One region of the Selenomonas sp. oral taxon 137 str. F0430 genome, then DNA from elsewhere that is predicted to be linked to it. Evidence: riboswitches for the same ligand, from Rfam matches in the RefSeq annotation. Region 1 holds a riboswitch; each other region holds the start of a gene.
The links. A riboswitch is a leader RNA that binds a small molecule or an ion and turns the genes downstream of it on or off. The one in region 1 is predicted to bind cobalamin.

Region 1 (10,522 bases):
TTGAAAGTTTCATCCGTAAACTCCTTTGTATACGATAGATACTTTATTATAGCAGGGTGGGCGCGAAAAATGAAGAGCGCAGCAAAAAAGAGCCGCCGCACGCACTGTGCAGCAGCCCGATTTTATCTCTATATACTTAGATACTTATCTTATTTTTCAAGCGCATCCCACGCATCATTTGCACGATGGACATAGAGATCGCGGATCGCTGCGTTCTCACCAATACCATGCAGATAGGTGGATACCTTAAACCCTGCGGCTTCCAAAACAGACTTATGCGAATCCTTATCGTCGCCCGCCATATCGTTGTTGGCATGATCGCCTGCAACCATCATCATCGGCATGAGCGTAACGTTCTTGATGCCGGCTTTCTTGAGCTTTGGAATAACCGTTTCAAGGCTGGGCCAGCCCTCTACCGTGTAAACAAACACGTTATTATACTGCATCTCATCAATCTTTGCCTGAATGACGGAGTAATACGCATTCGACGGCTGCGGCGTTCCGTGTGCCATGATGAGCAGTGCATCGTGCTTGCCGCGGTCAGGGAACTGCGTGGCGAGCGCCTTAATCGCTTCGGTTACGTCATCAGACTGGTCTTCCTGTCCCTGCCAGTACATAAGAGACGTACCGCAGGTCATCTTCTTGAACTGTTCCTTGTAGTTATGGAATACGGCCGTCAGATAAGAATACTCCATGCCCGGAATGACGTCGAGCGAGACAAGAGCCACACGGGAGTAGCCGTCTGCTTTGAGCTGTGCGAGCGCCTCTTCGGGGGTCGGATACTTCTTGCCCTCGTTCTTCGCGATGCGGTCAATGATGATATGGGAGGTGAATGCCGTGACGACCTTTACGCCCGGATGAGCCGCCCGAATAGCGTCCACCGTTGCCTCGATGGTCTTCTCCCGCGTGTCTTTGAACGTCGTACCAAAGCTCGCCACAACGATGGCATCCTTGTTCGTGTAATTCATCATCTGCGGGTTTTCATACTTCAGAACGCCGATCTGCGCAGCCTCCATCAGTGCGGGCGTCGCTGTCTTGACCTCCGGATTCAGCTCATACGCCGCCTCAGCCGGGGTATAAGCAACCCCAAACATCGCGGAGCATGCAAGCGAAGCGACCAGCATTTTCTTCCAACTCTTCATCATAATTCCTCCCAACAGAAATATAAAAAGGCTTCCCCCGCCATAACGAGAAAGCCCTCCGGTTCCATACAAAGAATCCGTGAGAGTCCCCTTCCCATCGCTCGCGGGTCTGTGCCAAAGCACACGGTGACTGTCAGACAGGCAGTTCTTCCGGCTCGGTTCATCGCTCCTCTGCGCCTTCCCAAGAGATCTTGGCATCTCTCAGTGACATTATGCAGATTCGCTCCCCTCACGGCGGCGGGACCGCGCCGGCTCTTCCGGCTTCCCTATTAAGCGTGCGCCCGCAGGCGCCGCACCTGTCTCTTGATATTTAATTATGGATTCATAACTACGCTTGATAGAATACACCGTTTTTTACTTATTGTCAATCAGGTATCCCTTATTTCGCCGTATCCTGCTCCACGTGACGCTTCCATGCGCCTCGCTCTGCACCGGATTCTTCGGCGGCTTCCTTGACGTAGGCGCTGACGGCGTCATAGTTGGCACGGACACCCGTGTGCGTATTGCTGTACGTCACGGCATTCTCCCGATCGACGCCGATGGCGCCCGCCTCCTCTGCGGCGTCGATGTTCGCGCCGAGATAGATGAACGACCAGCCGGCCTTTTCCTGTTTATCTGAAATCATACGTTTGACCGCTGCCCGGGTGAACTCTGTGCTTGCATTCTCAAGTCCGTCGGTGATGATGACGAAGACAACCTTTGTCCCCGGCGCAGTGATGCCGTCCGCCCGCTCCATGCGCCGGATCGTCGTGCCAACGGCGTCGAGCAGCGCCGTTGTCCCGCCTGTCACATAGTCATGGTCGGTCAGCGGCGGAACACGCCAAATCGCCTTTCGATCATAGAGTGTCTGCACCTCGTCGTTGAAGAGGACTGCCGTCACACGGACGGGAATGTGGAGTGCACGTTGTTTTTCGACCATACTGTTAAAGCCGCCGATGGTATCGGACTCGAGTCCGCCCATGGAGCCGCTCTTATCAATGACGAGCACGAGCTCAATGCGCTTCGGCTTCTCAGCACCCGTGGTCTGATCTGCAGCATATGCACGCGGCACAGCGAGGAGCAACGAACATAAAAGGGCGGCGCATACGCCGAACAGAGCTTTCTTCCACATAACAAGACCTCCTCAGGGTACTCCCACCGTACGGTTGATCGTCGTCAGTCCGCGATAAACGGTGCCGATGTCCAGTTCCTCGCCGCGCGACTCCATATACTTCTCGAGTTTTCTCTTGACGCGCTGAAGCGCGTTATCGATGGACTTCACCTGACGATGGAGATCGACGGCGATCTCCTGATAGGATTTGCCGTCGAGATAGCTCATGAGGACGCGCCATTCGAGGTCGCTCAGAATCTCCTCCATCTTTTTCTCAATATCGACGAACTCCTCGCGGCTGATGACCAGCTCCTCCGGGTCGCTGATGCGCGCGCCCGAAAGGACGTCGAGCAGCGTGCGGTCGGAGTCCTCGTCATAGATGGGCTTATTGAGCGAGACATAGGAGTTCAGCGGGATGTGTTTTTGCCGCGTCGCCGTCTTGATCGCCGTAATGATCTGCCGCGTGACGCACAGCTCGGCGAATGCGCGGAACGAAGAGAGCTTATCCTCGCGGAAATCACGAATCGCCTTAAAGAAGCCGATCATGCCCTCCTGCACGATATCCTCACGATCTGCACCGATGAGGAAGTAGGAACGTGCTTTTGAGCGCACGAAGTTCCGGTACTTATTGACGAGGTAATCAAGTGCCTCGTTGCCCTCGTGCGTACGGATATGGACAAGTAATTCCTCATCCGTATAGCCTTCGTAGATGCTGTTTTCGGGCATCTCGCTTTCCGGCTCGTCCGCCTCTTCGATTTCGCCTGCCTCAAGTTCGTCCGGTGCAGACTGTTCATCATCCAGCATTGACTTTTGTGGGTCGCCAAAAAAATCATACGATTGCTCCGTATCTCCCAATACCGTCTGCTTGGGAAGTTGCCGATGAGATTTCATTCGTCTTTCCATTTCGATTATAACCCTATTGTAAAACTGCCGTCAAGGGATAAAAAGAAAGGACACTTGCACTAGGATATTAACCTCGGTGCAAATGTCCTGTCCAGAATGTATTCGGCGGCCGGATGCCGCTCCCGCCGACGTGCTGTTTCACTCGATACAGAATGATATAACTGCCGTGATGCGGATGTTCTTCATATGCATTCGCGAATGACGACTTTTTCCTCCGCATCGGTGTCATATAATTGAACGGAAACATCCTCGTGCGCCGCCGTCGGCACATTTTTTCCGACATAGTCGGCACGGATGGGCAGCTCGCGGTGCCCCCGGTCGATGAGGACGGCGAGTTGAATGCTCTTCGGACGTCCGATGTCGAGGAGTGCATTCATCGCAGCGCGGATTGTGCGCCCGGTATAGAGTACATCGTCGACGAGCACAACCGTCTTGCCCGTGATGCCCTGCGGCATCTCCGTCGGGCGCACAAGCGGCTGATAGGAAAGCTCGTTAAGGTCATCGCGGTAGAGCGTGATGTCAAGTACGCCGCGCGGGGGAGCGATGCCCTCGATGCGTGCAATCTCAGTCGCGATACGCTCCGCGATAAAGACGCCGCGCGTGCGGATGCCGACGAGCACAAGCTGCTCCGTCCCCTTGTTCTTCTCGACGATCTCATGAGAGATGCGCAGGAGGGCGCGACGAATGCCGTCAGCGTCCATGAGAACGGCTTTTTCTTTGAATGCGGTCATGCTTCTCTCCTTATCTGCCTGCGCGCAGACGGTGCAGGATATCCTCCATATCGGCGGGAAGCGGCGCGGTGAACCGCATCTGCGCGCCCGTGCGCGGATGCGCCAGGGTGAGGATATGTGAGTGCAGCGCCTGTCCATGTATTCCAAAGGGATTTTTCATCGCCGTGTACTTCGCATCGCCGACGAGCGGATGTCCGATGCTCGTCATATGAACGCGAATCTGATGCGTCCGCCCCGTCTCGAGTACGCAGCTGACGAGCGTATAGTCACCGAATCGTTCGAGCACTTCGAAATGCGTGGTCGCGGATTTACCGCCGCTGCGGACGATTGCCATGCGCTTGCGGTCGGTCGGGTGCCGCCCGATATCGCCCGTGATAACGCCCGCGCGTTCGGCGATGTTTCCGTGCACGAGGGCGCGGTATTCGCGCCGCGCGTCTTTGCTCCGTATCTGCTGCGCGAGAAAATGATGTGCCATATCGTTTTTCGCGGCAACCATGACGCCGGAGGTATCCTTGTCGAGCCGGTGCACGATGCCGGGGCGCAGCTCTCCGTTGATGCCCGAGAGATCGCGGCAGCGGAAGAGAAGCGCGTTGACGAGCGTCCCCGTGAGATTGCCCGCGGCGGGATGAACGACCATCCCGCGCGCCTTATTGATTACAATAATGTCCTCGTCCTCATAGAGAACATCGAGCGGGATATCCTCCGCTGCGATCACAACCTCCTCGGCGGGCGGCACGGTGCAGCAGATTTCCTCCCCGCTGCGCAGCTTATAATTCGGTTTGACCGGCGCGCCATCCACACGGACATTGCCGTCCGTGATGAGGCGCTGCACATAGCTGCGCGAGCAATTCTCTATTTGGCGCGCAAGAAAGACATCCAGACGTTCTCCCGCGCAGTCCGCAATATATCGGTTCATCGCGGCAGCTCCTTATTCTGCACAAATAATGCCCACAGCACGGCAGCGGTACCGATCACAATGGCGATGTCGGCAATGTTGAACACAGGCCACACACGGAAGTCAAAGAAATCCACGACATGCCCCGTACGCACACGGTCGATCATATTGCTCACCGCCCCCGCCGCGAGAGCAACACTCCCATAGTGAATGAGCGTACCACTGCGCCGCAGCCGCGGGTAGAACCCCAAGAACACGATGAAAAATGCCGCCGCGACACCAAGAAAGAGCGATCGGCTGTGTGCGAATATGCCGAACGCCGCCCCCGGGTTCAGCACGTAGGTAATGTGAAAGATTCCCGCCGCAACGGGGATGCTTTCTCCCGGCAGCATCGCTGTCTCCACATAGAATTTTACAAGTTGGTCGGCAAGCATAATGATAAAAAAAGAAATGCGGCTTTCGATCGTCCGCTCATTCGTTTTGTTTTCCTTCCTATTCTTTGGAGGGAGCTTCCACAGGCTGCGGCGTTCCTGTGGAATCCGTCATATCCGGCATGCCGGCAATCTCCTCGTCAATCCGCTTCAATTCTTCCTGCACGCTGCTCTTCATACGACGCAGAAAGGCATGCTTTTCCTGCACAAGACGTTCGTATTCGCCGACGATGCCTCGTACCTTATCGGCGGCTTCCTCAAGCTGTGCCTTGGAACGGATTTCCGCCTCCCGACAGAGGTTCTGCGCTTTCTTCGCGGCACTCTCAAGGATTTGATCTGCAGTTTCCTTCGCGTTCGCAGTCACTTCCTCCGCCGTCTTTTGCGCCACCATAAGCGTATCGCGCATCCCCTGTTCGATGCGGTGAAACTCTTCGTTGCTCTTCTGCGCGCGCGCAAGCTCCGCCCGGAGCGTTTCGTTATCCTCGAGCAGCGCCGTATAGTCCTTGATGATCTCATTGAGGAAGTCGTTGACCTCCGCCTCATCAAAGCCGCGGAAGCTCTTCCCAAATTCTTTCGCCTGAATGTCCTTCGGTGTCAGCACGATGCGTCCCTGCCCTTCCCTTAGAAATAACGATGCAGAACGACGGAGATGCGTCCCTTCTTGGTCTGCCCGCGCACCTCCGTGACCTCTAGTCTGCCGCGTCCGCGCATGGAGAGCACATCGCCCTGTTTGATGTTCTTCGAGGCGCTGCCTGCGCTCTGCCAGTTGAGTTTCACCTTATCCGCCGCGATGTCATCCGCCGCACGGCTGCGCGAGATGCCAAAGCCCGCCGCAGCGATGGCGTCGAGACGCAGGGACGCGACAGTCGCGCGGATCTCCTTCGTCCGCTCTTCGCGCGGTGCGATATCCGCGAGGTCGCCGAGGGCGGTCGTGACGCGCACGGCGCCGATCATCGTGAGCTCTTCCATGATAAACTGCACCATTTTCGTATCACAGAGGATCTTCGCCGTATCCCCGGCGAGAAGAATATCTCCCACGCCGCCGCGGTCGATGCCGAGTCCCATCAGCGCGCCGAGCACATCACGATGCGTTAAATGCGCGAACTGCCCGTTCCACGCCGCAGTGACGCAGACGATCTCATAACCGCCCGGTGTCCCTGCAAAATCCTCGTGCAGGAGCATCGCGCGCTGCCGCTCCGCTCCCGCGTATCCGCCGTCAAAATCGAGCTGCAGTCCGTCATAGCTCGCGCGAACGGTCTCTGCGATCTCCTGCCCGTAGGGATCGAGAAAGGGAGTGATGCGAAATTTTTGCGTTTTCATCACGTTTTCCGCAAGGTCAAGCAGGCGCATTGCCGTTTCTTCCCCCTCACCCCCGCGATAAAAGCGCAGAATGCGTTCCCTCTGTTCCGAAGCCATTAATTCCTCCCCAATTCTCTTGCACGCTGCGCTGCGGCAAGAACAGCTTCCATGAATGCAGCGCGCACACTCCCACGCTCCAATTCCCGAAGCCCCGCCGCAGTTGTTCCCGCGGGACTCGTCACCGCTGCGCGCAGGTCGGCAGGTGACATTTTTCCGCGCAGAACCATCTCCGCTGCCCCGAGAACGGTCTGTGCCGTCAGCAGCGTCGCCGTATCACGGCGCAGCCCTGCGGCGACCCCGCCCTCGATCAGAGCCTCCATCATGAGGAGCGCATAGGCGGGACCGCTGCCGGAGAGTCCGGTCACGGCATCCATATCCGCCTCATGCACCTCCGTTGTCCGCCCCGCAGCACCAAGGATCAGCGCGGTAAGCTCGCGCGCACGATCTCCTGCGAGAGATCCGCACGCATATGCCGACATCCCCGCACCCGCTGCGAGCGGCGTATTCGGCATCGCACGCACAACTGGATGTCCCGGGTATGCTTCCTCAAGCACAGCGATTTTCAGACCTGCAACAATGGAGAGCACACATGCCCCAACGCGCAGATGCTCTGCAGTCTCTCGCACAGCAGCGGCTGCCGCCGCAGGTTTCACTGCGAGAATAAGCATATCAATACGGGGCAGAAAATGTTCTGCCCCGACTTCTGCATGAACGCCGTAGGTGTGCCCAAGCATGTCGCAGCGCACCGCCTTATGCTCCGAAACGAATATATGCGGTGCGGCGACCGCACCGGAGGATGTCACTCCCGCGATGATTGCCTCCGCCATCGCCCCGCCGCCGATGATTCCAATGCGCAGATTGTCACACATGATATTTACCGATTCAGCCACGACATATCGTCGGTCAGCCGGTGCTCTTCCTCAGAGTAGCTGACATTGACGTTGCTCGGCGCACAGAGGATGACATTGTTGCTGATTTTCTTAATATCGCCGTTGAGTGCATAGGTTGTCCCGCTGATAAAATCGATGATGCGGTTTGCAACGCTCTTCTCCGTCTTTTCGAAGTTCAGCACAACAGGTTTTTTCTTTTGCAGATTCGCCGCTACCTGCTGTGCATCGTCAAACGTCTGCGGCTCAATGACGACAACGTTCATACGGTACGCCGCAACCACATTATCAATCGATGCGGCGGATGACGTACCGCCCGTCGATGATGAAAAATCGGGAAAGCCCGAAAGATTGGCACCGGTCTCCGGACGCCGCGTACGCGATCCGATGTCCGTCACGCCGGAGGATTTCCTCTCCGTCTCTTTTTCCTGTCCCTCGGTTTCCTCCGCCTCGTCTTCGGCGGTAATACCTATGGTTTTTGATATTTTCTTGATAATGCTCACTGCTGTGTCACACTCCTAAGTATTGTATTGGCGTGCGCCAAAGATCGCTGTGCCGACGCGCACAAGATTTGCGCCCTCTTCGACCGCAACGGTGTAATCGTGCGTCATGCCCATCGAGAGGTAGCGAATATCCGCCTTGGGGGGTTCCTTTTCCTTTGCTTCTTGAAACAGTTCGTACATCTCCCTGAACAGAGGACGGCACTTCTCCTCATTGTCATAATTCGGCGCAATGCACATAAATCCCTGCAAGCGCAGATGAGGAAGCCCTGAGACTGCCCGAAGCAGCGGATCTAAATCCTCACGGTAGACGCCGGACTTCGACGCCTCGCGTGCAAGATTGACCTGTACGAGAATGTTCTGCACCTTGCCGAATTTTTCCGCCGCCTTATCGATTTCTGCGGCGAGATGCTCGGAATCAACCGAATGAATGAGATCAAACTGTCGCACGGCGTGTTTTGCCTTATTGGTCTGTAAATGTCCGATGAGGTGCCATTTCGCTTCACGCTCAAGTGTCTCCGCCTTATCAAGCGCTTCTTGGATGCGATTCTCCCCGATGTTCATCACACCACTGTCGATCGCGGTACGCATCGCTTCCACAGGGTGATTCTTCGTGACGGCAATCAGCTCTACGGGAGCCTCGACAGGCACATGGGTACGCCGTGCCCGCGCCTGTGCGATCTCCGCGCGAACGGCTCGCAGGCGCTCGCATATCATGATATCGTCGCTCATTTCAGCTCCATCACCGCCGCCAGTCTTCCCGTTGTCCCGCCCGAAGCACGGTAGGAATAATACCAAGTTCCTTCACACGCCGTACATATATTGGCACAGTCGATCTGTTCCTCCGGAATGCCCGCCCCGATAAGCTGGATCCGGTTTGCCGCCCACAGGTCGAGGTGTATCTCGCCGTCTTTCTCCGCGAGGATTTCCGCTTCATGACCGGGCATCGATGCGCGAAACTCTGCTGCCTCCGCCGCACCGACAGGATAGCACGCGGCGCTGATCGAGGGTCCAATTCCTGCGAGGAGATCCCGGGGCTTCGTCCCGAACTCCTCAGTCATGCGATGAGCGGTCTTTGCCGCAATATGATGCAGTGTGCCGTCACGCCCCGCGTGGATCACCGCACCCGCATGCCGCACAGGATCATAGAGCAGAACGGGCACACAGTCGGCAAAGCAAAGCATGAGCGGCACGCCGCAGTCATTCGTGATAAGCGCGTCGGCGTCTGCCATCGCGTCCGCATAGTCATGCGCCCCGCGCCCCGCATCACGGCGCATGACGCGCACAATCTCCGTTCCATGCACCTGCCGCACCGAGCAGATGCGCTCCGCATCAAGTCCCATCGCCCGCATATAGCGCACGCGGTTCTCCCACACGGCCGCAGGATCGTCACCGACATGCAGTGCCATGTTCAGAGTATCATACGGCGCCGCGCTCACCCCGCCCTGCCGTGCCGAAAAGCCGTGTACCACTTTGTCCTCGGGAAAGATGTCCAGCCGCCCGTTCCATAAATTATCGCCGATCCGCTGCAATACAAAACTCATGATATTTTCCTTTCCGCACCCGTGCAGACACCGCACCGCGTACACCCGTCGGTACAACAGGGCGTCGATTTCAGCGTCTGCGCCCGCACATATTCCTGTCTGAGATAATGTTTCGTAAACCCCATATCGAGATGTTCCCACGGGAGGATGTCGTCCTCCGCCCATGCAGGATTCAGATAAAAGTCCGGCGAAAGCCCCTCCGCTTTCATCTCCGGCACGAGATCCTTTGCGCCGCGCCCCTCGGCGGCACGGATCAGCGGCTCCGAGAGCCGGCGGTCTCCGCGCGCAAGGATCGCCTGTACGAGCGCTTCCTTGGGCGACTCGAAATGCACGATGATGCGGGGGCGGCGGCGCAGCGCCGTGACGATCCGCTTCATAACGGCGTCGAGACGCTTCTTATCCGCCATCGGCATCCACTGGAACGGCGTGAACGGCTTCGGCACGAAGGGGTTCACACTGAGCGTCAGCGTCCCCCTACAGCCCTTCTCGTCCATATAGTCGCGCAGGCGCACGGCGAGGTCGATGATTGCCTCAATGTCGGCATCCTCTTCAAAGGGAAGCCCGACCATGATGTAGAGCTTGAAATTCGGGATGTGCGCCGCTGCACCGAGATCGATCGCCGTAAAGAGGTGATGTTCCTCGATCCCCTTGTTGATGACCGCGCGCATCCGCGCACTGCCCGCCTCAGGAGCCAGCGTGAGCGTCCGCAGACCACTCGCAGCAAGGGATTCCACGAGCTCACGCGTCACCGAATCCGCACGGAATGAGGCGACAGACATCGACAGCCCCGTCCCGAGGATGGAACGGCAGAGCGCGTCGATCTCCGGGTAGTCCGAAATCGCCGCGCCCATGAGACCGATTTTTTTCCCATAGGAAAGGGCGTCCCGCACCTGCGCCTCGATCACGGGGAGCGATCGGCTGCGCGGACGGCGGAAACAATACCCCGCCATGCAAAAACGGCAATGCCGCCCGCAGCCGCGGGCTGTTTCAATGAGGTAAAAATTGAACTCCGTATCGTCGGTGACGATGATCGTATGCGC
Region 2 (10,522 bases), on a different contig from region 1:
GGGCGTATTCTCAACATTCACCCTGCGCTTTTGCCAAGCTTTCCGGGAGCGCACGCACATCGCGACGTGCTCGCGTACGGCGCGAAGGTCAGCGGATGCACCGTACATTTTGTAGACGAGGGGACGGATACGGGACCCATTATTTTGCAGGCGGCGGTTCCCGTCATGGAGGGGGATACGGAGGAGACGCTTGCCGCACGCGTGCTGGAGCAGGAGCATCGCATCTTTCCAGAGGCGATACGGCTCTATGCCGAGGGGCGGCTGCAAACGGTCGGGCGAACGGTACATATTTTGCCCGCAGATGAAGGAGGAGCATCATGAAGATAAAACGTGCCCTGATCAGCGTATCCGATAAAACCGGCGTCGTCGAATTTGCACGCGCACTGCACGCGGCGGGCGTTGAAATCGTCTCCACGGGGGGGACGATGAAGGCGCTGCGCGAGGCGGGCATCCCCGTCGTCTACGTCAGCGATGTGACGGGATTCCCCGAGATCATGGATGGACGCGTCAAAACGCTTCATCCGCTCATTCACGGCGGCATTCTCGCCGTACGCGGCAACAGCGCGCACGAAAAGGCGCTGCGCGAGCTGAAGATCACGCCGATCGATCTCGTCGCGGTGAACCTCTATCCCTTTAAGGAGACCGTCGCACAGCCGAACGTCACGCTCGCCGAAGCGGTCGAGCAGATCGACATCGGCGGCCCCGCGATGATACGCGCGGCGGCGAAGAATTTCAAATTTGTCACGGTCGTGACGAACCCCGCGCGCTACGGCGAAATTGCGGAGAAGATCCAAAAGGACGGCGCAGTGGACGGCATGACGCGGATGCGGCTCGCACACGAAGCGTTTGCACACACGGCGGACTACGACGCCGCCATCAACGCGTATTTGGCACAGCAGCTAGAAAAATGAGGAACGAACGTGAATATACTCATCATCGGTTCGGGCGGGCGTGAGCACGCGCTCTGTTGGAAACTCGCCGACAGCATCGACGACGGATATATCTATGCGATTCCCGGAAATCCGGGGATGGCGGAGTCGCCGGACATCTCCATCAATGATAACGCCCCCATTGTGGATTTTGCCAAGGGAGCAAAGATCGATCTCGTCGTTGTCGGCCCCGAGGTTCCGCTCATGAACGGTCTGGTCGACGATCTGACGGCGGCAGGCATCCGCGCCTTCGGCCCTACGGCGGCGGCGGCACAGATCGAGGGATCGAAGTCCTTTGCCAAGAATCTCATGAAGAAATACGGCATCCCGACGGCACGCTATGAGGTGTTCACCGAGGCGGAGCCCGCACGCGTCTATATTCGCGAGACGGGCGCGCCGACTGTCATCAAGGCGGACGGACTTGCGGCGGGCAAGGGCGTCGTTGTCGCCATGACCGAGCAGGAAGCGCTCGATGCGATCGATCGCATCATGGAGGACGGTTCGTTTGGTGCGGCGGGAAGCAGCGTCGTCATCGAGGAGTTCATGGAGGGGGAGGAAGCGTCTCTGCTCGCCTTCACCGATGGAAAGGTGATCCGTCCCATGATCAGCGCGCAGGATCATAAGCGTGCCTTTGACGGCGACAAAGGTCCCAATACGGGCGGTATGGGGACATATGCACCCGCGCCTGTGATGACGCCCGAGATGACGGCACGCGCGGTTGAGGAAATTCTCAAACCGACGATCGCGGCGATGGCAAAGGAAGGTTGCCCCTATCGCGGCTGCCTTTATGCGGGGCTCATGATTACGTCCGAAGGGCCGAAGGTCGTGGAGTTCAACGCGCGGTTCGGCGACCCCGAGACGCAAGTCGTGCTGCCGCTCCTCGACGGGAACCTCGCCGAGATCATGTGCGCCTGCTGCGAGGGGCGGCTCGCCGACGTGCCGATTGCGTGGAAGGACGGTGCGGCGGTCTGCGTTGTGCTCGCCGCGGGCGGTTACCCCGGGAAGTATGAAAAGGGGCATGAGATTCACGGCATCGCGGACGCCGAGGATACGGGCGCATTGGTATTCCACGCCGGGACTGCCGAGCGGAAGGGAAAATCGTCACGAACGGCGGACGCGTGCTCGGCGTCGTCGGCAGGGGGGCGGACATTTCCTCCGCCGTACGCACGGCGTACGCGGCGGCAGAAAAAATTTCCTTTGAGGGCATGTACTATCGGAAAGACATCGCGCATCGCGCGCTGCATCGGTAAATTATATACGAAAAAGACTGCGGCATATACGCTGAAACGTATGATGCCACAGTCTTTTTTTCGGGGCAGTCATATAATCGTTCTCCTTTTTACAAATAAAATAATCATATGAACATAAATATATATTGACAGTAAATATCAGTTATGATAATCTAATCTGCGTTACTGTGAGGTTTTCTCGGGGGGGATAACATGGTCACGTCGTATGACAAGATCTATCTGCGTGTGGGGATTCCTGCGGCGCTTGAGGGCGTCTTTATGATCCTCCTGAGCAATGCGGATATCATCATGGTCGGTTCGCTTGGCACGGCTGCAATTGCGGCGGTCAGTATTTTTACTCAGCCTCGTATGGTGCTCCTCACCGTGGCACGTTCCGTTGCCGCCGCCGTCACTCTGCTCATTGCGGAGCGGTTTGGCAGACAACAGAGCGACAGCTACGGCGATGTGATGAAAAAGACCTTGTCACTCGTCGTTGTCGTTCTCGGCATCGCGCATATTGTCTTTTTTATCTATATCGAGGACATCCTCCTATGGATGGGCGCACAGGAAAACTATATCGCTGACGCAGTGCTTTATGCATCGTGGACGCTGCCCGCTGTCTTTATCACATCGCTCTCGGCGACGATGCAGGCGGTTATGCTTGGGCGCGGCGAGTCTATGACCGTGCTCTCCATCAATCTGCAGGGGAACGTGCTGAACGTCATCCTCAACGCGTTTCTCATCTATGGCATCGGGCCTTTTCCCACCCTCGGGGTGCTCGGCGCCGCCATCGGTACGATTGGCAGCTCTATTTGGTCGTTTCTCCTCAGCGTGCGCGTTCTCTTCCGCTGGGGCATCTTTGGACAGGGGAGCTATCTGCCGACGCGCGATTATTTCCGTGAGTTCCTCGGCGTATTTGGCGGCATCTTCAGCGAGCAGGGATTTGAGCGCATCGGTATGGTCGTCTATACGCGCATGGTCGCCGAGCTTGGGACGATTCCATATGCCGTGCACGCCATCGCGATGAATTTCTGCGACTTTTACTACAGCTTCGGCGGAGGGCTTGGCAAAGCGAGCACCGTGCTCGCAGGACATAACCGTGACGATGAAAAGCGGGATGCATGGCGGCGTTTCGTATGGATCGGCATTACATGGGGCTTTTTCTTCTCGACGGTCGCGTTCCTGCTGACCTTCGTGTTCCGCGAGGAGATCTTCAGTATCTATTCGAGCGATCCGGAGTTGCTTGCACTCGGCAGCATAATTCTCATCTATGTCGCGGCGGTCAGTTTCCCGGAGGCGCATCAGATGATCTGCGCGGGCATCCTGCGCGCGAGCGGAAAGACCACGCAGGTCGCAGCGTATTCCTTTGTCAGCATCACGTTCCTGCGCCCCATCATCACCTATGTGTTCCTGCACGAAATGAATATGGGACTTGCAGGGGCGTGGCTCTCCCTCGCACTTGATCAGACGATACGCGCGCTCTGCGCTACATTCCTCCTGCGCGGTGTATACCGAGCGAAATATGCGCCGAATGTCCTTGTTGCTTCGATAAACAATAATAACTTATGATTATTCTGGACGAATCTCTTGACAAATCTGTCGTATGTAGATATACTACGCCTATAATCCTATAAAACTGCATAAAACGTTGCAAGTGTCGGAGAGATGTTTTCGTATCAGGGGGATATGAAAATATATGCAGGTCTCCGAGCGATGAGAGGAAAACGGGTGCAATGCCCGTGCTGTCCCGCAGCCGTATGTAGGGAATGTTCTTCCACAGGCGCAGAGCCTGTGCCTGTAAAGTCACTGGTGACAACCGGGAAGGCGGAAGAACGTGAGGATCTACAAGCCGGAAAGCCTGCTTGCAATAGGATTCATTGATGGACTCACGAGAGATGGGGAGATGGATGCACGGTTTGTGGTACCCGTATGGGTATTTATGACCTTGTTTTTGTGCGTTCGACCGCCTGTCTTTTCAGAGACAGGCGGTTTTTATGTGAAGAAGGCAAAGGGAAAAAGGAGATGGAGACTTGACTGCCAAATTTTTGCTGACGCGTTTGGGGCAGATGCTTCTAACGTTGCTCGGCGTGACGTTCCTGACGTTCAGCCTGACATTTCTCGCGCCGGGCGACCCGGTGGACGCGATTCTCGAGACAGGCGATACGATCGTCTCGCAGGAGACGATCGAGCAGACGCGCCATGAGCTGGGGCTGGATCTGCCGTTCCATGAGCAGTATATCCGTTGGCTGAACGGCGTGCTGCACGGGGATATGGGGAAGAGCTATTCGGCGAAGATCCCCGTTGTGGATAAACTCGCTCAGGCGCTGCCCGGTACGCTCGTGCTTGCGGGCACCGCGCTCGTGATGATGCTCGTCATTTCCGTGCCGTGCGGGATTCTCGCCGCCGTGTATCGGAACCGCTGGCCGGACTATCTGATTCGAGGAATTACGTTTCTGGGCGTTTCGATGCCGAGTTTTTGGGTCGGACTTATTCTTCTCTTTGTCTTTGGTCTGAAACTGGGGCTGTTCCCGATTGCGGGCGGCGAAGTGACGCCGGATCGGATGGTCTTGCCTGCGCTCACGATCGCGATTCTCCTGTCGTCGAAGTATACGCGTCAAGTGCGTACGGCGATTCTTGAGGAGCTGGGACAGGACTACGTCGTTGGCGCGCGTGCACGCGGGCTCTCGACGCAGCGCATCCTGTGGCGCCATGTGCTCCCAAATGCGTGCCTGCCGCTCATCACGCTGCTCGGTCTTGCGGTCGGCTGGCTGCTCGGCGGCGTGGCAGTCATCGAGATCGTCTTCTCGTGGCCGGGCATGGGGCGTCTTGCCGTGCGTGCGATCGAGATGCGCGACTATCCGCTGCTCGAAGGCTTCGTGTTGTGGATCGCCGTCCTCTATATGCTGGTCAACTTTATTGTGGATATTTCCTACACCTATCTTGACCCGCGCTTGAAGAAGGGGGCGAAAGCATGAGCAAGGATGCCAAAATTCTGCGCAGATACTCGATTATGGCGGGTATCATCTTTTTGGTCGCGCTCCTCGTTCCGTTCATTTTGACGGAGGATCCGTATGCGTCCGTGATGCAAAATGCATTCCTGCCGCCGTCCGCCGAGCATTGGTTCGGCACGGATAAACTCGGGCGTGATCTCTTCACTCGTGTCATCTACGGTGCCCGTATCTCCATCTTTATGGCGCTCACGGTCGTCATCCTCATCGCGGGTGTCGGCTCGCTGATCGGTGTCGTCTCCGGCTACGTCGGGGGCAAGGTGGATACGGTCATCATGCGACTGGCCGACATGTTCCTTGCGTTCCCGGGCATCGTGCTTGCGATCGCGATTGCCGGTATGATGGGCGGGAGCATCGTCAACGCGATTCTCGCGCTCGTTGCGGTCGGCTGGACGAAGTACGCGCGCCTCGCGCGCTCTGTAGCGCTCAAGATACGGCAGCAGGACTATATATCCGCCGCGATCACGAGCGGTACGCGTCCGCGCGATATGCTTATCCGCCATGTCGTGCCGAATATCATCCCCATCGTGCTCGTCACGGCGGCGATGGACATCGGCGCGATGATGATGGAGCTTGCGGGACTCTCCTTCCTTGGATTCGGTGCACAGCCGCCGACGCCGGAGTGGGGGCTCATGCTGAACGAGGGGCGTCAGTCTCTCCAGACGGCGCCGTGGCTCATGATGTTCCCGGGCGCAGCGATCGTCATTGTCGTCGCCGTGTTCAACCTGTGGGGCGATGCGCTCCGCGACTATTTGGATCCGCGCAAGGCGAACTAAGCCTTTTGGGATAAAGGGACGGATGCGGAAGGGTCGCATCCGCCGGATGTTTGGGGTTATGTAAGGAGGTTTTTCTGTGAAAAAATGGAAAAAAATGCTCACGGCGGCGCTCGCTGTGTGCGTGTCGGCGGCGGTCTTGACGGGCTGCGGCGGCGGAGATAAGGCGGCGGACACGAAGACGCTGAAGATCGGTGTGACGAACTTCGCGGACTCGCTTGATCCGACGGAGAATTTCTTCGGCTGGGTCGTCATGCGCTACGGCATCGGTGAGGCACTCGTCAAGTTCGACGAGAAGATGAATCCGTCGCCGTGGCTCGCGGAGAGCTGGCAGGTCAGCGACGATAAACTGACATGGACGTTCAAGATCCGCGACGGCGTGAAGTTCTCGAACGGAAAAGAGCTCACGGCAGAAGCAGTCAAGTCGTCCATCGAGCGCTCGTTCGCGAAGAACAATCGCGCGCAGACATTCTTCAAGTACACGGAGATGAAGGCGGACGGCCAGAACCTCATCATCAAGACGGAGAAGCCGACGCCAAGTATGCCGGGCTTCCTCGCGGATCCGCTTTTCCTTATTGTCGACACGTCGAGCGAGGGCGAGCGTGACTTTGCAAAGCAGGGTCCCATTGGTACGGGACCGTATGTCTGCGAATCCTTCGTGAAGGAAAAAGCAGTCATGAAGAAGAACCCGAACTACTGGGGCGGCGAAGTACCGTACGAGACGGTAGAGATCCCGTCCATCGATGATCCGAATACGCGCGCGATGGCGCTCCAGTCCGGTGAAGTCGACATGGCGGTCAACATTGCGGCGGGCGACATGGGGCTCTTCAACGATACGTCGAAGTTCCATATCGATCGTATTGCATCGCTCCGCACGGTGCTTGCGCGCATCAATGAGAAGGGGATTCTCGGCGATCCGAAGGTACGTGCGGCGTTCATCTCCATGACGGATCGCAAGTCCTATAACGAGGTCATCCTCAAGGGCACGTTCATCCCGGGCAAGGCTCCCGTGCCGCCCTCTCTCGACTATGGCTTTGATCAGCTCGTTGATCCGAACGCCTACAATGTCGATCGTGCAAATCAGCTCCTCGACGAAGCGGGCTGGAAGGACACGAACGGCGACGGCATCCGCGATAAGGACGGCAAGCCGCTGAGCGTCGACTTCATTGTCTACAACAGCCGCGCCGAGCTCCCAATCTATGCCGAGGCCGTGCAGGCGGACGCGAAGAAGGTCGGCATTGATGTGAAGATCAAGACGGTGGACTACAACCTCCTCGACAAGATTGGCATCAACGGCGAATATGACCTCCTGATCTCGAACACGACGACAGCGAATACGGGTGACCCGGAGAGCTATCTCAGACAGTATTGGTATACCAATACGAACGGTGACAATCCGCAGAACGGCTCCGGCTACAGCAACCCCGAATACGATGCGAAGTACAACGCACTTGCGGTTGAGTTTGATCCGGCAAAGCGCCGTCAGCTTATGATCGACATGCAGCAAATTCTGCTCAATGATGCGGCAGCGCTCTTCCTCGGCTACCCCGAGACGAACATCATCAGCTCCACGAAGATCACGGGTGCCATCATGCATCCCGCAGACTACTACTGGCTGACGAGCGCGATTAAACCGGCAAAGTAAACTTTTAGGATAAACGAGCGGGAGCGTCGGGGAATGTCCCCGGCGTTTCCTGCGTCATGAAGGGAAGGAGAAGCGCGGATGCAGATAGAGGTGAAAAACCTTTGCGTCGCTTATGAAGGCACGGAGATGGTGCATGATGTGAGCTTTTCGCTCGGCGAAGGCGAAGTGCTCTCCATTGTCGGTGAAAGCGGCAGCGGCAAAACGACCGTGATTCGCGCCATGATCGGCTGTCTGCCGAGCGTCGGCAAGGTCACGGGCGGACAGATTCTGTTCGATGGGAAGGATATGACGCAGGCGAGTGACGCGGACTGGCGCAAGGTCAGCGGCGGCACGGCGGCAATGATCTTTCAGGACAGCGGCAGTATGCTTGATCCGATTCAGACCATCGGACAACAGTTCGTCGAATACATTCAGACACATGAGGACGTGGGGACGAAGGAGGCAGCGGAGCGCGCGCAGGATATGCTCGCGCGGATGCACCTCAACAACCCTGCGAATGTGATGAAGAGCTATCCGTTCGAGCTGTCCGGCGGTATGCGTCAGCGTGTCGGCGTTGCGATGGCGATGTTTTTCAGCCCCGCGCTGCTTCTTGCCGACGAGCCGACCTCGGCGCTCGATGTGACGACGCAGGCACAGGTCGTTAATGAGCTGATGGATATTTGCCGCAAAGACGGCACGTCCATCGTCATGGTGACACACAACCTCGGTGTTGCTGCCTATATGTCGGATCAGATCATGGTCATGCGCTATGGCAAGGTCTTGGAACACGGCACGGCGGAAGAGGTTATCGAACACGCGCAGAGCGACTATACGAAGGAGCTCTTGCTCGCCGTACCGCAGATTGGGGGGAAAGCTATGCAGCCGGAGCGTGAGGAAATCCTGCGCATCGAACACATCACGAAGCGCTTTCCCATCGCAGGCGGAAAGGTTCTGACCGCCTGCGACAATGTGACGTTCCCCGTCTACAAAGGGGAGCTGCTCGGCATCGTCGGAGAGAGCGGCTGCGGAAAGAGTACGCTCGTGCGTACACTGATGCAGCTGCACGCCCCGTCGGAAGGACAGATTTTCTTCCGCGGGCAGGAGATTACGGGACTCAAGGGCGAAGAGGCGCGCAATATGCGCCGCAACATCCAAATGGTGTTTCAGGATCCCAATACGGCGTTCAACCCGAAGATGAAGATCAAGGACATCATTTGCGAGCCTCTGCGGAACTTTGGTCTCCTCAAGGGCAGTGCGCGCGATAAGGCGGCGGAGTTGCTGCGTCTCGTCGATCTGCCCGAGGACTTTGCGGATCGCTATCCCGCGAACATGAGCGGCGGCCAGCGTCAGCGTGTCGGCATCGCCCGCGCCCTTGCGCTCGAGCCGGCGATTCTCGTCTGCGATGAGGCGACGAGTGCACTCGACGTCTCCGTGCAGGAGAAAATCGTCGAACTGCTCATCCGTATTCAGAAGGAGCGGGATCTCACGATCCTCTTCATCTGTCACGATCTTGCGCTCGTCTCCATGCTCTGCACGCGTGTTGTCGTTATGTATTTCGGCAAGGTTGTCGAAGAACTCGACGGCAAAGATCTCGCACATGCAAAGCATCCGTATACACAGAAACTTCTCAAATCTGTGTTCTCGCTGTTGCCAAAGGGAAAAGCACCGCGCATCGACCTCTCGGACGATATGCCGAGCCCTGAGGATCAGGAAGCCGCGGGCTAAATCAATTAACGAAAAAACGGGACTGCCGTTCCTCTGTATGACAGAGAGCGGCAGTCCCATTTTCGATTGTATGAGACTTTATATGAAGAGAAGAGGTATATTTTTACTGAAGCGCTTCCTTGAGCGTATTCATATTCTTACGCATCGTGTCGAGGTACGCATCCTTTGCCGCCGGCGTTGCCTCGCCCGTGACGACGGGATCAAGCGTATAGATCTTCGCACCTGTCTCGCGCGCGATGGTCTCTGCGGCGGCAGGGGAATACTGCGGCTCGGTGAAGAGAACCTTGGCAGAAAGTCCTTTGACCTGTTCGATGGTTTCCTGCAGTTCGGTCGGTGTCGGCTCCGTGCCCGGCTCACGCTCAACAACGCCGATGATGTTGAGATGGAACTCCTCGGCAAAATAGGGGAATGCTTCGTGGAATGTCACGATGTCCTTGTGCGGCACATTATCGAGTGCGGCGTGCATCTCTGTCTTGAGCGACGTGAGTTTTTCGATGTAGGCGGCAGCATTCTTCTCATAGGCGTCCGCATGGGCGGGATCGGCTTCCTTGAGCTGGTCGGCAATGTTGCGCACCTGCTGGATCGCATCCGTCACGCTGAGCCAGACGTGCGGGTTGTCGCCCTCCTCGTCGTGGATGAGCTTGATGCCGCGTGACGCGTCGATGACCTTGAGATTTTTCTGCTGCTCGGTCACTTTGTCCATGAAGTCCTCCATGCCTGCGCCGTTGATAACGAATGCATCGGCATTCTCGAGGGTCTTCATATCCTCCGTCATGAGCTGATAGTCGTGCAGACAGCCTGTCTGCGGCTTCGTCATGTTGTGTACCTCAACGCCGTCGACCCCCTGTGTGATGTTGATCGTGGCAACATACATCGGGTAGAACGACGTGACGATGCGGAACGGCTGCGCCGGCTGTTTGTCCGCAGGTTTTTCCGCCGCTTTGTCCGTACCGCCGCAGCCGACGAGCGCGAGGGATAGGACGAGCATCAAAAGGGAGAGAATCTTCGTTGTACTACGCATGGGTAATCGATCTCCTTAGAGTGAAAATAAATATGGGGTAAGTCTCATGAAGTGAATCATAACGATATTGAAAAGAATTGTCAATAGAAATGAAAACATTCAGTTATTTTCATATCATATGCTATAGACGATGTTTTTATTTTCAAAATTTGAATCATCTAAACGAGTATGCTATAATAAAACCACAGTATGCGGTGTATCGAGACCGCTCTA
Region 3 (10,522 bases), on a different contig from region 1:
TTTTGGGGACGGGCTGCGGGCGCACGGTTGTGGAGACAGCGGAGCGCAAACTCTTTGCCGAGCTGCGCGTAAATTATCTGCGGCAGATCGTCACGCAGGATACGGGGCGTGCGCGCGTCCTCATGTGGGAGATGCCCACGCCTGCGGCGGATCAGGTCGTCGAGCTGCGCACGGCGGGGCAGACGGAGACGCGTTCTTTTGATGTGTGCGATGCGGGCTTTACAGACGACGGCGTGACCGTCTATCAATACGCAGCGGCGATTGACGAGCTGACGCCCGGCACGTCGTACGAATACCGCGTGCGCGCCGGTGATGCTGCGACGGCGTGGATGCCGCTCGCGGCACCTGCCGAGGACGCACCGTATAAAATGATCATCTTCCCGGATTCACAGTCGAGCGACTATACGGACTGGCAGAATGTGGCGCGCGGCGCGTGGGAGCGCAACCGTGATGCGGCCGTCTACTGCAACATGGGTGACCTTGTGGACAACGGAGAGGATCGTTCGCAGTGGGCGGCGTGGTTCGAGGGATTTGACGCCGACATGCTGTACGCGCTGCCCTTCGTCCCCGTGATGGGCAATCATGAAACGTATAACCGTGATTGGAAGGTGCGCCTGCCGGAGGCGTACCTGCACTATTTCGACGTGCCCGCGAACGGCAGCACGCAGTTCGAGCGGTACTACTACTCGTTTGATTTCGGCAGCGTCCATTACATCGTCCTCAACACAATGCAGCAGGAGCTTGACGACTTTATCCCCGGGCTCGTGGAGGAACAGCAGGCATGGATCCGCCGCGACATGGCAGCGCATCGGAACAAGTGGAACATCGTCATGATGCACAAAGATGTCCTGCAATACCGCATCAACGGGCGTCCCGAGCGCACGGAGGGATTCAGCGAGGACGGGAACCTATGGATGCCGCTGTTTGACGAACTGGGCATAGACATCGTATATACGGCGCACTTGCACACCTATCCCAATCGCGGGCATATCTACGGATTCGCAAAGCAGCCGGACAAAAGGGGGCCGCTCTACATCCTCACGGGTGTCGCGGGCAACGTCCGCTATCCGAATCTGTGGCTGGATCATGCGATGGACGATGTGACGCTCCCGCAGCCCGAGACCGACAACTACCTCACGATGGAGGTCGGCGCGACCGGCATTGAGATCGCGTGCTTCCTGCCTGACGGTACGGAGATGGATCGTGTGCGCGTGGAGAAATGAAGTATATGGCTTGACGAATTGTATGTAAAAATTTATAATTGGGTTGAAATTACTTTACCGTTATGGTAGAATAAGATAGATTTATATATAATGGGAGGGATTTACCGAATATTATTTATCGTAAAAATTGAATAAGGACATCAGGTGTTTTGTGACTTGCTGCAAAGCTTTACGGGGAAGTTTGATGTGATTTCAACGCTGTAGCGCAGCCGTGAAGGGGAGTTTATTCATCGTAGTCCTCTTACAAAGGGATGAATGGGCGACGATCCTAAGCCGGGGTACCGACTGAGGTCTGTTATTTATGTAAAGTATGCGCTTTACGTACTTCAGCATTTAGGAGAGGTTCAGCTTTCCGCCGGTATTTTATTGCCAAAAATGGGGCGGACGATCTCGGGTGTTAGGGTTTGCAGCGCAGCTTACAGTACATGAAATGAAGCAGGAAATTTAGCTGTTGCGCAGCCGGATTTCCTGCTTATTTATTATAAAGTATTTTATTATCGTTAAATATGAATGCAACCTGAAAACTCTTATTGACAAAAAAAAACAATAATGCTAATATAAACATAAAAATTGCATATGATAGGGAATAGGTGTCGCAAGACTTCAAAAGGAATCCGGTCAAAGCCGGAGCGGTCCCGCCACTGTAAGAGGAGCCCGTCAAAATATGCCACTGGAGAGATCCGGGAAGGTTTGACGCGGCGATGAATCTAAGCCAGGAGACTTGCCTGTTTCAACATCACCGTTGATTTTTGAATTGTTTCAAGAATCAGTACCTGCGAGCGATGGGGAGGGGATTACGTCCAAGATGAAATACAGACGTACCTCCGGCAGGAATATATTCTGCCGGATTTCTGATTTCTGCGGATGTTCATCCGCCTGACTATGGTCGTTGGTACAGGCGGATTTTTTCGTGGAGTGAAGGGAAGCATGGCACGGGGATTGTCCACATCTTTTGAAGATACGCCGGCATACGGTCGGTCGGCAAAGAAGAACGGAGGCTCTTTTATGTCAAAGCAAGTAAGCAAAAGGATGGTCTCGGGTGTTCTCTGGATGCTGCTCGCCGCTGCGACAGGACAGCCCGCATTCGCAGCAGAGTCGGGACAGACGTCGGATGCACAGGGCGTATATACAACGCAGGATGTTACGGTTCAGGCAAAACGCCCCGTATGGGAGGAGACTCTCTCCCCCGGCACCGTAACCGTCATCCGCCCTGAGGAGTTCAAGGGCGAGCAGAAAACCCTGCCGGACTTTCTGAAAATGGTGCCAGGCGTGCATGTGCGTGAGGTGCAGGGCAAGGGGCAGTATACGACCGTAACCGTACGCGGCTCGACGGCAGCGCAGGTCGGAGTCTTCGTCGACGGTGTGCTGACAAACCTCGGCGGCGATGCGGCGGTCGATATCTCGACGATCCCTGTCAGCAACGTCGAACGCATTGAGGTCTACCGCGGCTACATTCCCGCACGCTTTGCGGGCACCTTTATCGGCGGTGTGATCAACGTCGTGACGAAGAAGCCGACGGGTGCACACGGCTCTGCCGAGATCGGGCCGAGCTCGTTCGGCGGGAAGAAAGCATCGGTCGAGGTTACGGCGCCTGTCGGCAAAGGCAGCCTGCTTTTCGGATTCAACCACGAGTCGCGTGACGGCGACTTCCCCTATCACAGCTATGCGGCGGATCAGTTCTATACGAATACCGGAGATGGACGGCTGATTATGGAGACACGAGCCGAGCTGCAAGGCTACCTCGCTATGACACCGGCAGAAAGGGCGGCATATGATGCTTTGCATGGTGCCGGTGCATGGCAGCAGAATGTAGATGACTGTATCCAGTGGCTCGAAGACAACGGCGGTCGCTTGGTGACAGCCGCCGACGATCCCGAGCGCCGCCGTAAATACAACGACTACAGCAATTCGGATCTTCTCGTCAAATGGCAGAATGATGACTGGATGATCAAGGGAACATACAAGACTGTCGATCGACATCTGCCGGACAGCCTCTGGGTTGATTATCGAAGCTATTTCGATATGATTCAGCCGGGGCTTCTCGTGGATAAATACGATCTCTATAAATACGACAAGCGGCATCAAAAAATCAGTGCAGCGGAGCTGCTCGTACAGCGACGCTATATAGGGAAACGCTATGAATGGGGTTGGATGATTGACTATCTAAGCCAGAGCAAGGATTACCGTGCCGAGAATATTCACGACGGTCTGCGCTATATGATTAAGATTCCCATGCGGGAGTGGAGCCGCTATCGTTCGAAGAAATACAATGTGCAGATAGACGGCACCTACGAGCTCAGCAAAAACAACATGCTCGACTTCCAGATGAACTACTCGCATGAGCGCATGAATATCGACGGCGACGGACTTGATGAGGTCATCGACGATGTGCAGGCGGGCATTGGGAATCTCTGGGCGCAGATGCGCAACCAGTTCGATCAGAACATCTTCAATGTGCAGCTGCAGGATACGATCACGCTCGATAAAAAGAAGACGTGGCAGCTGACACCCGCCGTCCGCTACAACCGCTCGCAGATCATTGGCTACAGTCAGTTTGGACGCTTTAACCCTCTCAAAACGTACCGTTGGGTTCATCCGAAGGACAGTCAGGTCGATTCCAAGGTGACGTGGCAGCTCGCACTCAAGAAGGAGTTCAACGACCACTTTACGATGCGCATGACGGGCGGCACCTACTTCCGCCTGCTCAACATGTATGAGATCGCGGGCGACGGCGCGGGCATCATGCCGGCACCGATGGACTATAAGGGGAGCGGCGCCAAATTTCCGCAGCCAGAATACGGCAAGCAGTTCGATCTCAGTGTCATATGGGACGGCAAGTTCCTTGGCTCGGACAATCGAACAACGCTCACCTATTTCTGGCGCGACACGCAGCGGATGCTCTACCTCTACCGCGCGGGGCTCAACTACAGCTCCTACTTCAACGACATGCGCGGTAAGGCACACGGCATTGAGCTGCAGACGAATTTCCACTGGAAGAAGTTTGATCTCGATATCGAAGGCACGCATCTCAACATAGCGGCGCAGCGCAGGGATTCCTCTCCGGGGGTCCATTACGACTGGTTCGAAGTGCGTCCGACCTACCAGCCAAGATGGGAGGGCAATATCCGTCTGACCTATCGCCCGACGGAGAAATGGCTCTTCTTCGGCGAGGCGCATTATGTTTCGCAATACTACACGCACTATGCCATTCCGCAGACCAGGAATCCCGTGGAAAAAGAACTTGCCGGCAGGCCGAGAGCTGCGCTGAAGACGATCAACGTGGGTCTCAAGTGGTCGCCGCGCAAGGATATGACGCTGTCGATTGGCTGCAACGATGTGCTTGATGAGGCGTCGAAGCTGAAAGTGCACAGCGTACAGCGCTACTTGAGCGACCCGAGCTGGGTAAACATCGAGTACCCGCTGCAGGGACGCAGTTACTATATGAGCTTCCGTTATGAATTCTAGGGAGGGAAAGAAGATGAAGGAGTATTTCAGCAAGGCGCGGCGCCTGCGCCTGACGGCTCTTGTCGTGGGCGGGCTGCTCTACGGCTCGTCGGTGCATGCCGCCAATCTGGTTTCGACGATTCCTTCGGATTACGGCAATAGCGAGATGGGCGCGGTCACTGGCTCGCGCGTAACGACGGAGGTCGATGCGGCGCCACAGGCAGGGGTGCTGAAGAACCTCAACCGCGACCCTGCCTCCTTCGGTTTCCATCAGAAGGGCAAGAGCATGCTCCTGTTGCGACAGTACACCTACAGCACGACGGAGCTTGAGAACACCGCTCTCATCGATCCGAATTCCGCAGGCGCGGCGGCGAGCGTGGCGAGCGGGAAGACGGAAACTGTGCCGAATATGCATGCGGCGGCGGCTAGTGACGAGCATATCTATATGACCGGCTATGATATGGGACAGATTGGCGTCTTTCGCCAAAGCGGCAAGCGATTGATGGAAAACAAAACAGCTGTCGTCAATCTCAAGAATGACATCAAGCAGTACTGTGGCTATAACTTCACCGAGACGTTTCAGAACCTCGACGAGGATCCAAAAGGCGAAAAGGGCAAAATCTACACGGGCGATCCGGCGAAAGCGCAGGTACACGGTGAAGCTTTGCTTGTCGATGGGCGCAGGCTCTATGTGGCGGCGTCCGTCAACCCGCTCGCGGGCTACGATCCCTACGACGACGGCTTCCTGATGCAGTACGACATCCAGGACGATGGCAGTCTGAAGTTCGGAAGCTATACGCGCATCAGCCGCAACATCGATCAGGGCAGGCTCAATAAGTTCAACGACCATATCCTTATTTCCTGCATCGGCGGCTATCAGCACTATAACGGGACGGGAAATACCCACTATACGGCGCTCAATATCGCTAAGATCGATCAGAATACGGGGCGCATCCTGGGCACGGAGCAGCGCCGCGCCTCGATTCCAGAGCATGTCAAGGGAACCGGCGAGGATATGCGCGATCTGAAGATCCTGCCGAACGGTACTGCCTACGTCATGACGTACAACCTCAGCCCGAGCGGCAGCCAGATCAATGCGCATGTCTACCAGACGACCATGTCCAACCTGATGTCGGAACATCCCGACGATTGGACGGAGATTGCCGTTGCGCACGAACAGGAGGGCTGGTTCGGCAAGCTCAACGCCGAATACTATACGAAGCGTCTCTGGCTCGAACTCGGCGATACCCTGCAGGCCTATACGGACGGCGATGATGTGGCGAAACATATATGGCAGGCGAAGGATTTCTCCGAGAACAAGGCATTCAGCCGCTTCAACAAGATCACGATGATCGAGCCGGACTGGGTCTACGGCAATACGGCATCTGTCGTCATGACGCTGCCGGCGGAACTGGGCGGAACGACGACCGCAGCGGCACTCAATGAGAATGCCGTCTGGAAAGACAATGCCGTATACACCGATACGGTCACGACGCGGCAGAGCTGGGACGGCGATACCGTTGTCAGCATCGGAAAAGACAAGATCGGCGACAAATCGACGAATGTGCTTGCGGCTATTTCTGCAACCGGCGGCAAGCGCCTCAATATCAGTGCGAAGAAAAATCTCCTGCAGCTGCAGGTGGAAAATACCGTGGGAAATCCGACGGGAATCTATGCCAAGGGAACGGATCTCATCGTAAGTGCGGCGAAGGGAATCAATATCCTCACACGAGGGCTTGACGGCGGCAATACGCTGACGAATGCCGTCCAGCTCGATGCACTGAAGGACAAGGCATCGCAGATTACCATCAACGGACCGCTCAATATCTCGATGACAGGCGGCCTTGGCGGCAACGGCGTCGCAGTTCAAAAGAGCGACCGTTTGGGGGAGAAATCCTATGAAGCGAGCGTCGCATCGGGAATCCGCATCAACGGCAATCTGAAGATTGCAGGCGAACAGACGGATCGGTGGGGCATTCCGCTCAATCGTGAGAATGTATTCTCGCGCTTTAATAATGCAGGCATTCTGACACAGGTCGAAAAGAGCACGGTGACCGTAACCGGTGATGTGGATATGACCGTTTACGGCAACGGCGTGACAACGAACGCCAAGGACAGCAGTGTACGCCTCGCAGGCGGCGGCTCCATTCAGGTGCCTGCCGGCATGAAGTACAGCTACTACGCGCTCGCCGCATATCAGGGCGCGATTTCCATGAATATGGGAGAAGATGGGACGCAGCCAGGCAACGGCAAGCCGGAAAATGCAATCGCTGACGTGAAGCTCGACGGCGATCTGTTTGCTTTGCCCACGGGCAGGCTTGATGTTGCCCTTATGACGAATAAGTCCTATCTGCACGGCCTTGTTGACAACGGCGGCACGGCGAATCTTTATCTGCAGAACGGCGCAAAGTGGCTCAATGAAGGCCGCAACGAGCGCTATTATCAGGACGACGAGGATATGGGAGCCGGCACGATGGCGGCTGCCAAAACCCGGGCAGGCGGTACTGTCGGGAGGTTCTATAATGCGCAGAGCCGCGTCACGAACTTCGTTGGCGGTGCAACGGAAGCACAGCGCGGCATCATCTACCAGAAGAGCATAAATCCGCTCGTACTTGAAAACTACAGCGGCCATACGGCGGCGATCTATACCCATGATGCGGCTGAACCGGCGCTCTTTAAGGGCGGCGACATCATCATCAACAAGGCGAAGGCAGACACCGAGAATGTCTTTACCCTCTTTACCGACGGCGCCGGCGTAACGACAGGCAATCAGACTGCGGTGCTCAATGCGCTTGCCAACAAGCTGACGTACAAGAGCTTCGCCGAGAACAAGCTTTCGGGCAAGCTCTCAATTGGTGAGAGCCTGACGACGTCCTCCATCAAGGGGGACATCACCTTCGGCAACGAGAAGGGAAGCTATACGGGCGGCGCAACGCCTCCGACACCGCCGGGCGCGGAACAGACGAAGACGGAGTTCACTTCGCAGCTTACACAAAAGGAAGTTGCAGAGTATAAGGCGGCCAATGTCGAGCCGTCGCCCGGTAATTACAAGTTCACGAAGGACACGACGATTCGCAGAAGTTCCCACGACGGCATTATCGCGGCAGCAACGTATCCGAAACAGCCGCTCAATGTCGATGCAAGCGGGCATAAGCTGACCTTGATCGGCGACGGCAGCAACTTCATCCTCGGCGTGGACAACAACAGCAAGGATGGCATCAAGATCACGGCGGACACTCTGAAGATTGACGTAAAGAGCAGCGACGGCCGTGCTTTTGGCATACGCAATAATCAGGACGGCTCTGTCGTCAAGATCAAGGGCGACCTCGATATCAAGGGGCAGAGCAGCCAGACTGCGCAGGGTCTCGTCACGAGCCGGGGTGCGGCGATTGAAACGGATGGGCTGCATGTAGAGCTGAACAAGGACTCGACGGACGGCGCCTGGGCCATCAGCAACAGCAACGGCACGGTCACGGTCAACAGCGACGGCACACATGAGGTGGTCATCAACGGCAATGTCCAGACGGGTGAGGAAGGGAATACCAATATATCGCTGACGACGGAGCAGTCTGCTTTGAACGGCGTCATGCAAAAAGTGGCCTCAAGCGGCGGTGAGGATGAAGATGAAGACGAGGAATTCGGTCTTCCGGTCAGTCCTCAGCAGAACGGCGAGGCAAAAGGCAATGCGCTGACACTGCAGAATGGCGCAGTTTGGACGAATGAAGATTACAATACGCGAAAGAACGCGCTCACTGCGGCGAAATTCACAGGAAGCCAGCTGCGTTCCCTCAAGGGCGGCGATGATGCTGCCCATGCGGGCGTGATCTTCCAGAAGAATGACAAGGATATCACGATCGACAACTACAGCGGCAATACGCGCGTATTCTATGCGCATGATGCTGCAGCACCGACGACGATAAAGGGCGGTGCGCTCAAGATCGGCAAGGCGGCTGCGGACAGCAGCATCACGCTGACGACGGACAACAGCGGCCTGAACACAGAGGCAGCGTCGGGAGCGGACAAGAAGCTTGTGGACGATACGCTCAATGCGCTCGCGAACAAGCTCTGGTATACGGCCTATACGACGGGAGAGAGAAATCTCACGGGCAAGGCGGAGATCGCCGAAGGCCTGACGACCTCTGCCGCAAGCAAGCGTATCGAAAACATCACGTTTGACAACACAACAGGGCAGGGCAGCTATACGACGACCTCGCCGACCCCGCCGAGCACGGAGCAGACGACGACGGAGTTCACAACACGCCTTCGCGGTACGGATTCGGATCAGGAATACATCGATGCGAATGTTCGTCAGGTAGACGGCACATATCGCTTCACGAAGGACTCGACCATCACGTATCAAAACGACCAGGGTGGGCTCCGCAGCACAATTATACCGAATGAGGATGTTCACATCGATGCAACAGATCGCGTCCTGACGATCAAGAATGGCAGCGGGATCGCGAGCGTCACACAAGGCGCTGCTATCGCTAATTCCGGAAAGACGCTTGATATCAAGGCGAAGACGCTGAAACTCCTCGTGAACGATACGACTTCGGTCGCTCCGCTGCAGACTGCCTGGGGCATTTTGTCTATGGGCGGTACGACGAATATCTCCGGCATGACGGAAATCGATGTCGCAGGCACGGAGCGCAGCAAGGCAATCCAGGCTTATGGCGGCACGGTGACGCTGGAAGGCCTCCGTGCCAAGGCGAATGCCGCATCCAAGGATGCGGTGACGCTCGATGTACAGGGCGACGGGCGCATCAACGTCAATGTCAAGGACGGCACGGTCGGCAGCAGCGAAGTCATGCTCGACGGCAATATTACCGCCCGGGAGTCCGGCAGCCGTGTGGATGCTGCACTTACGACCGGAACATCGTACATCAAAGGGCTTATCTCCGGCGTTGGGACGCTCAATCTCTGGCTCCAGAATGGCGCCGCTTGGCATAATGAGGAGTACACGGCCCAGCCGACAGGATTTGCCAGCCGTCTGACGAACCTCGCGGGTGGCAGCGATGCTTCCCATGCGGGTGTGATTTTCCAGAGGAATGACAAGGATATCACGATTGACAATTACAGCGGCCATACGCGCGTGTTCTATGCGCATGATGCTGCGACGCCGACGGCGATGATCGGCGGAGACTTCCGCATCAAGAACGCGGCAGCAGGAAGCGCCATTACGCTGACAACGGACAGCGTCGGCCTCAATACGGAGTCGACGAAGGCGGAGGACAAGAACCGTGTCAGTGCGACGCTCAATGCGCTCGCCAACAAGCTCTGGTACACGGCCTATACGACGGGAGAGAGGAATCTCACGGGCAAGGCGGAGATCGCCGAAGGCTTGACGACGTCCGCTGCAAGCAAGCGCATCGAGGACATCACGTTTGATACGGCAAGCGGACAGGGCAGCTATGTCTATACGCCGGCTTCGGAAGTGACGACTGATCCGATTACGGAATCCGAGACACTGACCTATGATCGCCAGGCGATTGCTACACAGCCGAATACCAAGGGCAACCGCATTGTCTCCGCGCTCTACACGGATAATACTGCATACGATAAGCAGCATCCGATGGTCGTCGATATGAACGGTCATAGTCTGCACCTTGAGGCAAACAGTAAGAACCAGATTTCCAGCGCAATTTACGGCGGCAACAACAAGAGCATCCGAATTGTGAACAGCGGCGAAGAAAAGGCGCTGACCATCAAGGCATCGAATACGGATACGCGTGCGGCTACCGGCATCCAGTCGGATGCAAATTCCCATATCTATATTCAGGGACCTGTCGTCATCGAGGATGTTCATGCAAAGGGATATAATGCGACGGCGATTCAGACATCCGGTACCATTGGTT

Region 2: linked by a shared signal. The riboswitch ahead of nikB (nickel ABC transporter permease) and the one ahead of HMPREF9162_RS05385 (sirohydrochlorin cobaltochelatase) in region 1 are both predicted to bind cobalamin.
Region 3: linked by a shared signal. The riboswitch ahead of HMPREF9162_RS02545 (TonB-dependent siderophore receptor) and the one ahead of HMPREF9162_RS05385 (sirohydrochlorin cobaltochelatase) in region 1 are both predicted to bind cobalamin.

Annotation. Positions count from the first base shown of each region.
Region 1 covers NZ_AENV01000008.1:11,852-22,373, forward strand. Annotated here, with positions in the region: gene HMPREF9162_RS05380 (Gfo/Idh/MocA family protein) at 1-13, opposite strand, end outside; gene HMPREF9162_RS05385 (sirohydrochlorin cobaltochelatase) at 150-1,142, opposite strand; cobalamin riboswitch at 1,265-1,457, opposite strand; gene HMPREF9162_RS05390 (vWA domain-containing protein) at 1,522-2,253, opposite strand; gene sigH (RNA polymerase sporulation sigma factor SigH) at 2,266-3,036, opposite strand; gene pyrR (bifunctional pyr operon transcriptional regulator/uracil phosphoribosyltransferase PyrR) at 3,318-3,866, opposite strand; gene HMPREF9162_RS05405 (RluA family pseudouridine synthase) at 3,877-4,782, opposite strand; partial or broken gene lspA (signal peptidase II) at 4,779-5,236, opposite strand; gene HMPREF9162_RS05415 (DivIVA domain-containing protein) at 5,254-5,793, opposite strand; gene HMPREF9162_RS05420 (RNA-binding protein) at 5,814-6,608, opposite strand; gene proC (pyrroline-5-carboxylate reductase) at 6,608-7,420, opposite strand; gene HMPREF9162_RS05430 (cell division protein SepF) at 7,426-7,941, opposite strand; gene HMPREF9162_RS05435 (YggS family pyridoxal phosphate-dependent enzyme) at 7,957-8,670, opposite strand; gene pgeF (peptidoglycan editing factor PgeF) at 8,667-9,482, opposite strand; gene HMPREF9162_RS05445 (radical SAM protein) at 9,479-10,522, opposite strand, start outside.
Region 2 covers NZ_AENV01000009.1:42,489-53,010, reverse strand. Annotated here, with positions in the region: gene purN (phosphoribosylglycinamide formyltransferase) at 1-321, shown strand, start outside; gene HMPREF9162_RS07385 (IMP cyclohydrolase) at 318-911, shown strand; partial or broken gene purD (phosphoribosylamine--glycine ligase) at 921-2,104, shown strand; gene HMPREF9162_RS07375 (MATE family efflux transporter) at 2,372-3,727, shown strand; cobalamin riboswitch at 3,842-4,039, shown strand; gene nikB (nickel ABC transporter permease) at 4,189-5,133, shown strand; gene nikC (nickel transporter permease) at 5,130-5,942, shown strand; gene HMPREF9162_RS07360 (ABC transporter substrate-binding protein) at 6,037-7,584, shown strand; partial or broken gene HMPREF9162_RS12610 (ABC transporter ATP-binding protein) at 7,663-8,379, shown strand; gene HMPREF9162_RS12605 (ABC transporter ATP-binding protein) at 8,440-9,288, shown strand; gene HMPREF9162_RS07345 (metal ABC transporter substrate-binding protein) at 9,392-10,309, opposite strand.
Region 3 covers NZ_AENV01000005.1:247,111-257,632, forward strand. Annotated here, with positions in the region: gene HMPREF9162_RS02540 (metallophosphoesterase) at 1-1,223, shown strand, start outside; cobalamin riboswitch at 1,795-1,967, shown strand; gene HMPREF9162_RS02545 (TonB-dependent siderophore receptor) at 2,229-4,688, shown strand; gene HMPREF9162_RS02550 (transporter) at 4,702-10,522, shown strand, end outside.